2 regions of the Lelliottia sp. GFLA7 genome follow, and region 2 is predicted to be linked to the other one. Evidence: predicted binding sites of a transcription regulator. Region 2 holds the regulator's gene; the other holds the start of a gene.
What was found. The regulator PurR, encoded in region 2, represses purine synthesis genes. The targets are predictions, from matches to a motif close to CANGCAAACGTTTGCNTG.
Positions count from the first base shown of each region.

Region 1: a site for PurR is predicted at 4,576-4,593, ahead of purL (phosphoribosylformylglycinamidine synthase). Genes of this name have one in related genera too.

Region 1 is NZ_JBWLAQ010000002.1:968,971-975,108, forward strand. It holds gene qseE (two component system sensor histidine kinase QseE/GlrK) at 1-12, opposite strand, end outside; gene purL (phosphoribosylformylglycinamidine synthase) at 604-4,491, opposite strand; gene mltF (membrane-bound lytic murein transglycosylase MltF) at 4,758-6,138, shown strand, end outside.
Region 2 is NZ_JBWLAQ010000001.1:187,314-193,451, forward strand. It holds gene AC07RN_RS00935 (C40 family peptidase) at 218-988, shown strand; gene sodB (superoxide dismutase [Fe]) at 1,111-1,692, shown strand; gene AC07RN_RS00945 (MFS transporter) at 1,729-2,895, opposite strand; gene cydH (cytochrome bd-I oxidase subunit CydH) at 3,060-3,149, opposite strand; gene purR (HTH-type transcriptional repressor PurR) at 3,446-4,471, shown strand; gene punR (DNA-binding transcriptional activator PunR) at 4,490-5,401, opposite strand; gene punC (purine nucleoside transporter PunC) at 5,514-6,138, shown strand, end outside.

The DNA.
Region 1 (6,138 bases), on a different contig from region 2:
CCAGCGTTTCAACGCATGATTCTCTCAGTGAGGGGGTCTGGAGAGCGTACCGAGTCTGCCCTTCAGATACAACAAAGCCGGGTAAAAACCCGGCTTTGTTATGCAATGAGGCGGTGCCTTACTCGACGTTTCGCCCGGAGCCTGATAAAGCTTGCGCAATAATCAGTAGTTGGACGGCAGGCACCTTTTTGTGCGTCATTCGAAGTTTATGTAGCGCGTCCCGAAGGGGCTGACATAAGAGGGTGAATGAGCCACTGGTTAATATTATGCAACAGCCGTGCCAAAAATCAAAACAAAATATTAACATTATGAAATATATGAATTTTACTACAATATCTTGTTACTTATTGCCTGAATGATTTCCAGGCTAAGTGTCGCTTATTAACTACACCTTATTACAAACTTTATGACCACCTTATAAATCATGACGTTAAATGTCGCCATTTAGAGACACCTCAAATGCGCCATTGTCGGGGATTACCGACACCTAAAGATGCGCGCCGTCACAATGAAAAAGCCCGGCCGCATTGACGCGGACCGGGCTTTGAAAGCACATCTCATCCGCCGGACGTAACGCTTAGCGTCCGGCGCCAGGCAACTGGGTTACCCCAGCTGCTTGCGCGCATTGCGGAAAATACGCATCCATGGGCTGTCTTCGCCCCAGTTTTCCGGGTGCCATGAGTTGCTGACGGTGCGGAATACACGCTCCGGATGCGGCATCATGATGGTTACACGGCCACTTTCGTTGGTCACAGCGGTAATGCCGTTCACCGAACCGTTCGGGTTTGCCGGGTAGTTCTGCGTCACTTTGCCGTTGTTATCGACAAAGCGCAGCGCCACCAGCCCTTTGCTTTCGAGCGTCGCAAGATGCGCAGCGTCACGCAGTTCTACCTGCCCTTCACCATGCGAAACCGCAATCGGCATCTGTGAACCCACCATGCCCTGCAACAGCAGCGACGGGCTTTGAGTCACTTCAACCAGGCTAAAGCGCGCTTCAAAACGGTCCGACTGGTTACGCACAAAGCGCGGCCAGGCTTCGCTGCCCGGAATGACTTCGCGCAGATTGGACATCATCTGGCAGCCGTTACATACGCCCAATGCCAGCGTTTGTGGACGATGGAAGAAGGTTTCAAACTCATCGCGCACGCGATTGTTGAAGAGAATGGACTTCGCCCAGCCTTCACCCGCGCCCAGCACGTCGCCGTAGGAGAACCCGCCGCAGGCCACCAGCGCCTGGAAGTCCTCAAGACCCATGCGGCCAGCCAGCAGGTCACTCATGTGCACGTCGATAGCATCAAAGCCCGCACGGTGGAACGCTGCCGCCATTTCAACGTGGGAGTTCACGCCCTGTTCACGCAGCACAGCGACCTTCGGACGCGCACCGGTCGAAATATACGGAGCCGCAACATCCTCGTTGATATCGAAAGAGAGCTTCACGTTCAGGCCCGGATCGTTATCGTTGGCTTTCGCCTCATGCTCCTGGTCAGCGCATTCTGGGTTATCACGCAGGCGCTGCATCTGCCAGGTGGTTTCAGCCCACCACATACGCAGCGTCGATCGGCTTTCGCTGAACACCGCATGACCGTCCGCTTCAATGACAAAGCGATCGCCCGCCACGGCTTTACCCAGATAATGCACGCAATCAGCCAGACCGTGCTGCGCCAGTAGCGCTTCTACGGCTTCGCGATCCGCCGCACGCACCTGAATCACCGCGCCCAGCTCTTCGTTGAACAGCGCCGCCAGACGATCGTCACCCAGCGCAGCAATATTCACTTCCACGCCGCAGTGACCGGTAAAGGCCATTTCCGCCAGAGTGACCATCAGGCCGCCGTCTGAACGGTCGTGGTAGGCCAGCAGTTGGCGTGCGGCCACCAGCGCCTGAATGGCCTCGTAGAAGCCTTTCAGCTGTGCCACATCACGCACGTCAGCAGGTTTGTCACCAAGTTGGCGGTAAACCTGCGCCAGTGCGGTCGCGCCTAGCGCGTTGTGTCCTTTACCCAGGTCGATAAGCAACAGGGCATTATCGTCGGTAGAAAGCTGCGGTGTGATGGTATGACGTACGTCTTCAACACGCGCAAAAGCAGTAATCACCAGCGACAGCGGAGACGTCATCTCGCGCTGCTCATTGCCTTCCTGCCAGCGGGTTTTCATCGACATCGAGTCTTTACCCACCGGAATGGTCAGGCCGAGCGCCGGACACAGCTCTTCGCCTACCGCTTTCACCGCTTCGTACAGACCGGCGTCTTCACCAGGGTGCCCTGCGGCCGCCATCCAGTTTGCGGACAATTTGATGCGTTTGATGTCGCCAATCTGCGTGGCGGCAATGTTCGTCAGCGCTTCGCCAACAGCCAGGCGCGCAGAAGCAGCAAAGTCGAGCAGCGCGACCGGCGTACGTTCGCCCAGCGCCATCGCTTCGCCATAATAACTATCGAGGCTCGCGGTGGTAACCGCGCAGTTCGCCACCGGGATCTGCCACGGGCCGACCATTTGATCGCGTGCCACCATACCGGTCACGGAACGGTCACCGATGGTCACCAGGAAGGTTTTCTCTGCCACCGCAGGCAGATGCAGAACACGGTTTACCGCATCGGCAATCGTCACACCATGCAGATCCAGCGCTTTGCCCGTCGCTTTACGGGTTTGCACATCGCGGGTCATTTTTGGCGTTTTGCCCAGCAGCACATCCAGCGGCAGATCGATCGGCTGATTGTCGAAGTGCGGATCATTCATGGTCAGGTGCAGTTCTTCTGTCGCTTCACCAATCACCGCGTACGGCGCGCGCTCACGGCGGCACAGCTCGTCAAACAGCGGCAACTGATCGGCAGCGACGGCCATCACGTAGCGTTCCTGAGATTCGTTACACCAGATTTCCAGCGGGCTCATGCCTGGCTCGTCGCTCAGAATATCGCGCAGATTGAAGCGACCACCGCGACCGCCGTCGCTCACCAGCTCTGGCATGGCGTTCGAAAGACCACCCGCGCCGACATCGTGAATGAACAGAATCGGGTTGGCATCACCAAGCTGCCAGCAGCGGTCGATCACTTCCTGACAACGACGTTCCATTTCCGGGTTGTCACGTTGGACGGAGGCAAAATCAAGGTCTGCGTCAGATTGACCGGACGCCATAGAAGACGCCGCACCGCCGCCAAGACCGATATTCATGGCCGGACCGCCCAGGACGATCAGTTTTGCGCCCACAACGATCTCGCCTTTCTGGACATGATCGGCGCGAATATTGCCGATCCCACCCGCCAGCATGATCGGTTTGTGATACCCGCGCAGCTCTTCGCCGTTATGGCTATCGACTTTTTCTTCGTAGGTACGGAAGTAGCCGTTCAGCGCCGGGCGTCCAAATTCGTTGTTAAAGGCTGCGCCACCCAGCGGGCCTTCGGTCATGATATCGAGCGCGGTGACAATGCGATCCGGCTTGCCGAAATCTTCTTCCCACGGCTGTTCAAAGCCAGGAATACGCAAGTTTGAAACGGAGAAGCCTACCAGCCCTGCTTTAGGCTTCGCGCCACGTCCGGTTGCGCCTTCGTCACGAATTTCGCCGCCGGAACCTGTCGCCGCTCCCGGCCACGGAGAAATCGCCGTCGGGTGGTTATGCGTTTCGACCTTCATCAGGATATGCGTTGGCTCCTGGTGGAAGTCATAGCGCCCTTTTTCGCGATCGGCGAAGAAGCGACCCACGTCAGACCCTTCCATGACCGCCGCGTTGTCTTTATACGCTGACAGCACGTGTTCAGGGTTTTTCTCAAAGGTGTTTTTAATCATCTTGAACAGCGACTTCGGCTGTTCTTCGCCGTCGATAATCCAGTCGGCGTTAAAAATCTTGTGACGACAATGCTCAGAATTCGCCTGCGCGAACATATACAGTTCGATGTCGTTAGGGTTGCGGTTCAGCGTAACGAACGCATCCTGCAGGTAGTCAATTTCGTCATCCGCCAGCGCCAGTCCTAAACGCAGGTTGGCGTCAATCAGCGCCTGGCGGCCCTGTCCCAGCAGATCCACGCTTTGTACAGGTGCAGGCTGATGATGAGAAAACAGCTGTTGTGCATCGTCCAGAGAGGCAAACACGCTCTCCATCATGCGATCGTGCAGCTCAGCGGCAACCGTCTGCCACTGCTCGTCTGTCAGCGTCGATGCTTCAACGTAGTACGCCACGCCGCGTTCCAGACGATTGATCTGGCTCAGACCGCAGTTGTGGGCGATGTCAGTCGCTTTAGAAGACCAGGGGGAGATGGTGCCCGGACGAGGCGTAGCAAGAATCAGTTTACCGGTCGGCGTGTGGCTGCTCAGACTTGGGCCATACTTGAGCAGGCGTTCGAGCTGCGCTCGCTGTTCTGCATTTAAAGGAGCATTCAGGTCAGCAAAATGGACATACTCAGCGTAAATAGTGCTTACCGGAAGGCCGTCAGCCTGAAAACGTGCCAGCAGTTTGTTGATACGGAAGGCAGATAGTGCAGGCGAACCACGCAGAATTTCCATCATAAGTCTCTCGTCTTCGAAGCGCTTGAGGCGCTTACAGTGTGCGCAAGGGGAAAACGGGCGTCATTATAGAGAATCCTGAGCGCCGACGAAACCGTTTGCGTCGAAATAAAATCATTCTGAATTTTTATCGATTGGTGTGACCTGTCTCTCTAATTAGTTGCCAACTGGCGTAAGTTTACGCAAAATGCCGCTCAATCAATGGTAAACCTTATTAATAACATGACTACAGCACACTGAGGCATCGCACGGCGCAGAGAATTAACTAATTGAAAAAATTCAAGATTAATTATCTGCTCATCGGCATAGTCACCTTGCTGCTGGCAGCGGCCTTATGGCCTTCTATTCCCTGGTTCGGCAAAGCCGAAAACCGTATCGCCGCGATTCAGTCGCGGGGGGAACTGCGCGTCAGTACCCTCGACTCCCCGCTGACCTATAACAATGTGAATGGCAAAATCATTGGCCTGGATTATGAACTGGCGCAACAGTTTGCCGATTACCTGGGTGTGAAGCTCAAAATAACTGTTCGTCAGAATATCAGCCAGCTGTTTGATGACCTGGATAATGACGATGCCGACCTGCTGGCCGCTGGGCTGGTGTATAACAGCGAGCGGAGTAAAAACTATCAGCCCGGCCCGACATACTATTCTGTATCGCAGCAGGTGGTGTATCGCGTCGGTGGCGTTCGTCCGCGCACGATGGCCACGCTTAACGATCAGCAGCTCACCGTCGCGCCGGGCCATGTGGTCATTGACGATCTGCGTGCCCTGAAAGAAAAAAAATATCCGGATCTGAGCTGGAAGGTTGATGAGAAGCTGGGTACCACTGCGCTGCTGGAGCAAGTGAAAGACAAAAAACTGGCGTACACGATCGCTGATTCTGTCGCGATCAGTTTCTTCCAGCGCGTTCATCCAGAAATCGCCGTTGCGCTTGATGTGACCGATGAACAGCCCGTCACCTGGTTTAGCCCGCTCGACGACGATCAGACGCTCTCCGCCGCCATTCTCGATTTCTTTAATTCCATGAATGAAGAAGGCACCCTGGCGCGACTTGAAGAGAAATATCTCGGGCACGGCGGTGATTTTGATTACGTTGATACCCGCAGCTTCCTGCGTGCCGTTGACAGCGTGTTGCCCGATTTACAGCCCCTCTTCGAGAAATATGCCGAGGAAATTGACTGGCGTTTGCTGGCGGCAATTTCCTATCAGGAATCACATTGGGATGCCCAGGCGACATCACCGACCGGTGTACGCGGCCTAATGATGCTCACCAAAAATACCGCGCAAAGTCTCGGCCTGACCGATCGCACCGATGCCGAACAGAGCATCAGCGGCGGCGCGCGCTATTTGCAGGATATGATGGCAAAAGTACCGGATACCGTGCCGGAAGAAGAGCGGATTTGGTTTGCGCTCGCGGCCTACAATATGGGCTATGCGCATATGCTCGACGCCCGTGCGTTGACGGCCAAAACGAAAGGAAACCCGGACAGCTGGTCCGACGTTAAACAGCGCTTGCCCCTGTTAAGCCAGAAACCCTGGTACAACAAACTCACCTACGGCTATGCGCGTGGGCATGAGGCTTACGCCTATGTGGAAAATATCCGGAAATATCAGATAAGCCTGGTGGGTTATCTGATGGAAAAGGAAAAGG
Region 2 (6,138 bases):
TTCGCAATATAGTTTACCCCTGCGTTGTCTGTGGCCTTGCTCATAGTGTGAGCAAAAGCGCTTCAGTTTGGCGAAAATATTTGCACTTGCTAGCGAAACGCGATTTTAGATCTAAAAAGAGACTTAACGAATTGGCTTTATATAGATTAGAATCGACGGGCTTTGTAAATCACACGCAGGTATTATTGATGACCTGCTATAACCAGGGGAATGCCCAGTGGCGCGGATAAATAAAATTTCGATCACGCTCTGTGCTTTACTGTTTACAACACTTTCATTCACGCCGATGGCTAACGCCTCTGAGCAGGCGCGGCATTCGGCCGTACAAAAAACGCATCTGGCGAAAAGCACAGAACGTAAGAAAAAAACCACTACCAAAAACGAAAAGAAAAAAACAGCGACTCACAAGCAGCAAACCGTTTCCAACAAGACCAGCAAGCCTGCCGCCAAGAAAACCCGCAAAACCTCCCGTACTGCCTCAACTCTCGTCACTGAAAAATGCACCGTGCGTAAAGGGCATAAATCAAACTGTCTGAAAGTGGGGAAAACGGCGAAACTGTCAGAAGTGCATAAAGTCCGTGTGCAGAAGGCACAAAAAACGGCCATGAATAAACTGATGGGACAAATCGGCAAGCCTTACCGTTGGGGTGGCACCTCGCCGCGTACCGGTTTTGATTGCAGCGGCCTGGTTTATTACGCCTACAAAGATTTAGTGAAATTCCGCATCCCACGTACCGCGAATGAGATGTACCACCTGCGTGATGCGGCATCCGTCAATCGTGGCGAACTGGAGAGCGGCGATTTGGTGTTCTTCCGCACTCAGGGTCGCGGTACCGCCGATCACGTTGGCGTTTATGTGGGCAACGGCAAATTCATTCAGTCCCCGCGCAGCGGCCAGGATATTCAGATAACCTCCCTTAGCGAAGACTATTGGGTCCGCCACTACGTTGGCGCACGCCGTGTCATGACGCCGAAAACCATACGCTAATCCCTGCCCTGCCGCGCTGTCGGCAGGGTAAGTTCCTCTTTTGCCGATCCCTTCAATTTGCTACTCTACCCTTACACTCAATAGGGTTATTGGGTGTGCATAAAATAATAAGGAGAGAAGCAATGTCGTTCGAATTACCTGCATTACCGTATGCAAAAGACGCCCTGGTCCCCCATATTTCCGTGGAAACCCTGGAGTACCATTACGGCAAACATCATCAGACCTATGTCACCAACCTGAACAATCTGATCAAAGATACGGCCTTTGAAGGGAAAACCCTGGAAGAGATCGTACGCAGCTCAGAGGGCGGTGTCTTCAACAACGCCGCGCAGGTCTGGAATCACACGTTCTACTGGAACTGTCTGGCGCCAAACGCAGGCGGAGAACCGACTGGCGAGCTGGCAACTGCCATCAATAACGCTTTCGGTGGCTTTGCAGACTTTAAAGCGAAGTTTACGGATGCGGCGGTTAAAAACTTTGGTGCAGGCTGGACCTGGCTGGTCAAAGAGGCGGATGGCAAACTGGCAATCGTGTCAACGTCAAACGCAGGAACACCGTTGACCACTGCTGCCACACCACTGATGACCGTCGATGTGTGGGAACACGCTTACTATATTGATTACCGTAACGCTCGCCCAAACTATCTGGAACATTTCTGGGCGCTGGTTAACTGGGAATTTGTTGCGAAGAACTTTGCGGCGTAAAAGACTCGCAGAAGGGGTAACCCTTCTGCGTTTTTATCACTCGGTTGCGCAAGCCGGTTGCGGTTGTTTGCGCCCGGACAACAGCACCAACAGCAGACCCAGCCCGGCAATGATCGCCCCCATAACCGGAACAAAGCTGTAACCCAGCCCCGCGGAGATCACCGCGCCCCCCGCCGCTGCGCCAAGCGCATTACCCAGGTTAAACGCCCCAATATTCACTGAAGACGAAAGCCCTGGTGCTTCGTGCGCCACGCGCATCACTCGCATCTGCAACGGCGGTACCACCGCAAACGTGGCTGCGCCCCAAACCACCATGGCGATAGCGGCTCCGAACTCATTACGTGCTAACCATGGAATGGCGACCATGATGACGATCAGCAAGGTTAAAAATCCTTTCAACGTGCCGCTCACCGAACGGTCGGCCAACTTGCCGCCAAGATAGTTGCCGATGGTGAAGCCCACACCAATCAACACCAACATTGCCGTCACAAAGAACGGTGTGGCATGCGTGATATCGTGCAGCACGGGCGAAATATAGGTATAGAGCGTAAACATGGCTCCAGCGCCCAGCACCGTCGTCAACAGCGCTGACAGCACCTGCGGGCGGAGCAGAACCGACAGCTCTTTGCGCACGTCCGGACGCTCGCCCGCCCCGCCTTTCGGCAACGAGAAGAACAGCGCGATCATCGCCACGACACCCAACATCGCTGTGGCGAGGAACGACATACGCCAGCCGATGACTTCACCCAGCCAGGTCGCCGCTGGCACGCCGCCAATATTCGCTATCGTGAGCCCCATAAACATCGTGGCGACCGCGCTGGCCTGCTTGTGCTTAGGTACTACGCTCGCGGCCACCACCGACCCCAGGCCAAAGAATGCGCCATGATTGAGGCTGGTCAAAATGCGCGACAACAGGAGGGTGGTGTAGTCCGGAGAGAGTGCCGAAAGCACATTTCCCACTGTGAAAATGGCCATCAGGAAAATAAGCGCATTTCGACGCGCACGATGCGAAAGCAGTAATGTCATCAAAGGCGCGCCGATCATCACGCCAATGGCATAAGCGCTGATCAGCATGCCCGCCGCAGGAATAGAAACATACACCCCTTTAGCGATAACCGGTAGCAGCCCCATGGGGGAGAACTCGGTGGTGCCGATCCCAAATGCGCCAATCGCGAGGGCCAGCAGTGGAAAATTGATTTTCATTCATTAACTCCGGGAACCGTGTCATTACGCGACACAGAAAAAATATGTCGAAAGCATGACAGCAATCACAAAAAATGAGAAGTTAACAAATTGGCAAAAGATTATTGTCGGGAGAGTAACAATAGAAGGAAGAAAACGAGGGAGAAGGCTCTCCCCCGCCTGAATCAGTGCAGAATAGCCGTAAAACTTGCCGCAACAATCAAACCCAGCACGATAATTGTGGTCGTTAACGAAAACTTAAGATCGGTATTCATCAATTTTTCTCCTTTTAATCCCCACATGAAAAGTGAGCTTGCTCATTTTTACACAGTTTCGCTCAAAAATCTTCCTGGATTTAGGCTCATAACCGTTTTTGCGCTTCCCCTTTTCATCAAGATAGGACAAAATTCCACGCTAAATTTATAAGCGTACCGGCCACTGACCCCCTCCTGACGTCCTGTGTCGTTTTCCCGGCGTATCGCAATTCAATTTGCGAGATTAGGGTGAGAGAAGGCAAACGTTTACCTCTCAATTTATCAGGAGCTTAGGATATGGTCTGGAGTGACAGCTAATGGCAACAATTAAAGATGTAGCGAAACGCGCAAACGTTTCCACTACAACTGTATCACATGTAATTAACAAAACCCGTTTCGTGGCGGAAGAGACGCGCAACGCCGTTTGGGCTGCAATCAAAGAATTGCACTACTCCCCTAGCGCCGTGGCTCGCAGCTTGAAAGTAAATCACACCAAGTCGATTGGTCTGCTGGCGACCAGCAGCGAAGCCGCCTATTTCGCCGAAATTATCGAGGCAGTAGAAAAAAACTGCTTCCAGAAAGGCTATACCCTGATTCTGGGAAATGCCTGGAACAGCCAGGAAAAACAGCGCGCTTACCTGTCGATGATGGCGCAAAAGCGCGTCGATGGCCTGTTGGTCATGTGTTCTGAATACCCGGAATCCGTGCTGTCGATGCTGGAAGAGTACCGTCATATCCCGATGGTGGTGATGGATTGGGGCGATACACGCGCTGATTTTACCGATTCTGTCAACGATAACGCCTTTGAAGGCGGTTACATGGCTGGCCGTTATCTGATTGAACGCGGTCATCGCGAGATTGGTGTCATCCCCGGTCCGCTCGAGCGTAATACCGGTGCAGGCCGCCTGGCGGGCTTTATGAAAGCCATGGAAGAAGCGCTGATTACCGTTCCGGAAAACTGGATTGTCCAGGGCGACTTTGAACCCGAATCAGGCTACCGCGCAATGCAGCAGATCGTTTCGCAGCCGCATCGTCCGACTGCCGTATTCTGTGGCGGTGATATTATGGCAATGGGCGCGCTTTGCGCAGCCGATGAGCTGGGTTTGCGCGTCCCGCAGGATATTTCCGTGATCGGGTATGATAACGTGCGCAACGCTCGCTACTTTACTCCCGCGCTGACGACGATTCATCAGCCGAAAGACTCTTTGGGTGAAACGGCATTCAACATGCTGATGGATCGTATCGTCAGCAAACGTGAAGAGTCTCAGTCAATTGAAGTCCATCCGCGCCTGATTGAACGTCGCTCCGTCGCTGACGGTCCGTTCCGCGATTACCGTCGTTAATCGTTTCTACGGGGCCGGTTATTCCGGCCCCCGTAGCCACTCTCTGTTCAGCGTTTCGCTATCACCCAAATAATCCAGCAGCCAGGCCAGCGCAGGCGACATATCGTTTTGCTGCCATGTCAGGCAGCAAGCCGCATCCGGGAACGGATTTTCAAGCTCAAGCGCCACCCATTCTCCGCGATCAATCCGTGGGCGTGCGAAATGCACGGGCACCATCCCCACACACAGCCCCGCCGACAAACAGGTTGCCGATGATTCCCAGTCTGGCGCGACGACCCGCCGCTGGTTATCAAGCAGCCAGGTGATGCGTTTTGGCAGCGAGCGCGACGTATCCTCCATCACCAGCGACGGCCAGTTGCGCAACACGTCGTCACTCAGCGGGCCGTCCATCGCAGCCAGAGGATGATCGCTTGCCACCACGCAACTCCAGCTCAGCGTTCCCATATCCCTAAAGGCGTAACGCCCCCCGACGGGAATGGCCTGCGTCGCGCCGATCGCCATCTCCACCCTGCCGTCCGATAGCGCATCCCATACGCCATTAAACACTTCCTGGGAGACGCGAAGTTCCACATCCGAGAAATGGCGGTAGAAATCAACCACCATCTGCCGCGTCCGTTCAGGTTTTACGATGTTATCCACCGCAATCGAAAGATGACCGCGCCAGCCATTGGCAATCTGCTGGCACTGTTCACGTGTGATCATCATTTTTTTGATAACAGATCGGCCTTCTTTCAAAAACCATACGCCAGCGGGGGTCAGAACGACGTCGCGATGACGGCGTTCGAACAGCGGTACCGCCAGCCACTCCTCCATCTGACGTACCGTATAGCTGACGGCAGAAGGTACGCGATGCAGTTCCTGCGCGGCTCCACTAAAGCTGCCATTCCGGGCGACAGCATCCACGACTTCTAAAGAATATTCAGACCACATTTTTTGCCTGCAAAATTTTTGAACGCAACCGCCAAATATTAGCGTTTCACAAGCCAGATTGCACTCCCTACACTCTGCGCCAATGTACACCTGCTTTCATTAGGAAATAACAATGCAACCCAACAAAGGATTCTTAGTCTGGCTCGGCGGTTTGAGCGTGCTGGGCTTTTTGGCTACCGACATGTATCTGCCGGCGTTTGCCGCGATGCAGCAAGATTTGCAGACACCTGCTGCCGCGATCAGCGCCAGCCTCAGCGTATTCCTGGCCGGTTTTGCGCTTGCACAACTGCTGTGGGGACCGCTCTCTGACCGTTATGGCCGCAAGCCTATTCTTCTTCTTGGCTTAACTATTTTTGCGCTGGGTTGTCTGGGCATGCTGTGGGTGCGCGATGCAACCTGGCTGCTGGTATTGCGCTTTGTGCAGGCGTTTGGCGTGTGTGCTGCCGCGGTGACCTGGCAGGCGCTGGTCACCGACTATTATCCCGCATCGCGCGTTAACCGTATTTTTGCGACCATCATGCCGCTCGTGGGGCTTTCGCCAGCCCTGGCTCCGCTGCTCGGGAGCTGGATTCTGGTGCATTTTGACTGGCAGGCGATCTTTGCCACGCTGTTTATCATCACCCTGGTTCTGATGCTGCCCGCTTTTGCGCTCAAACCCGCTCAAGCCAAACCAGTCGAGAACAATGCGGCTCGCGTCACCTTTATGTCACTGCTCCGTTCCCGCGCTTATCGCGGAA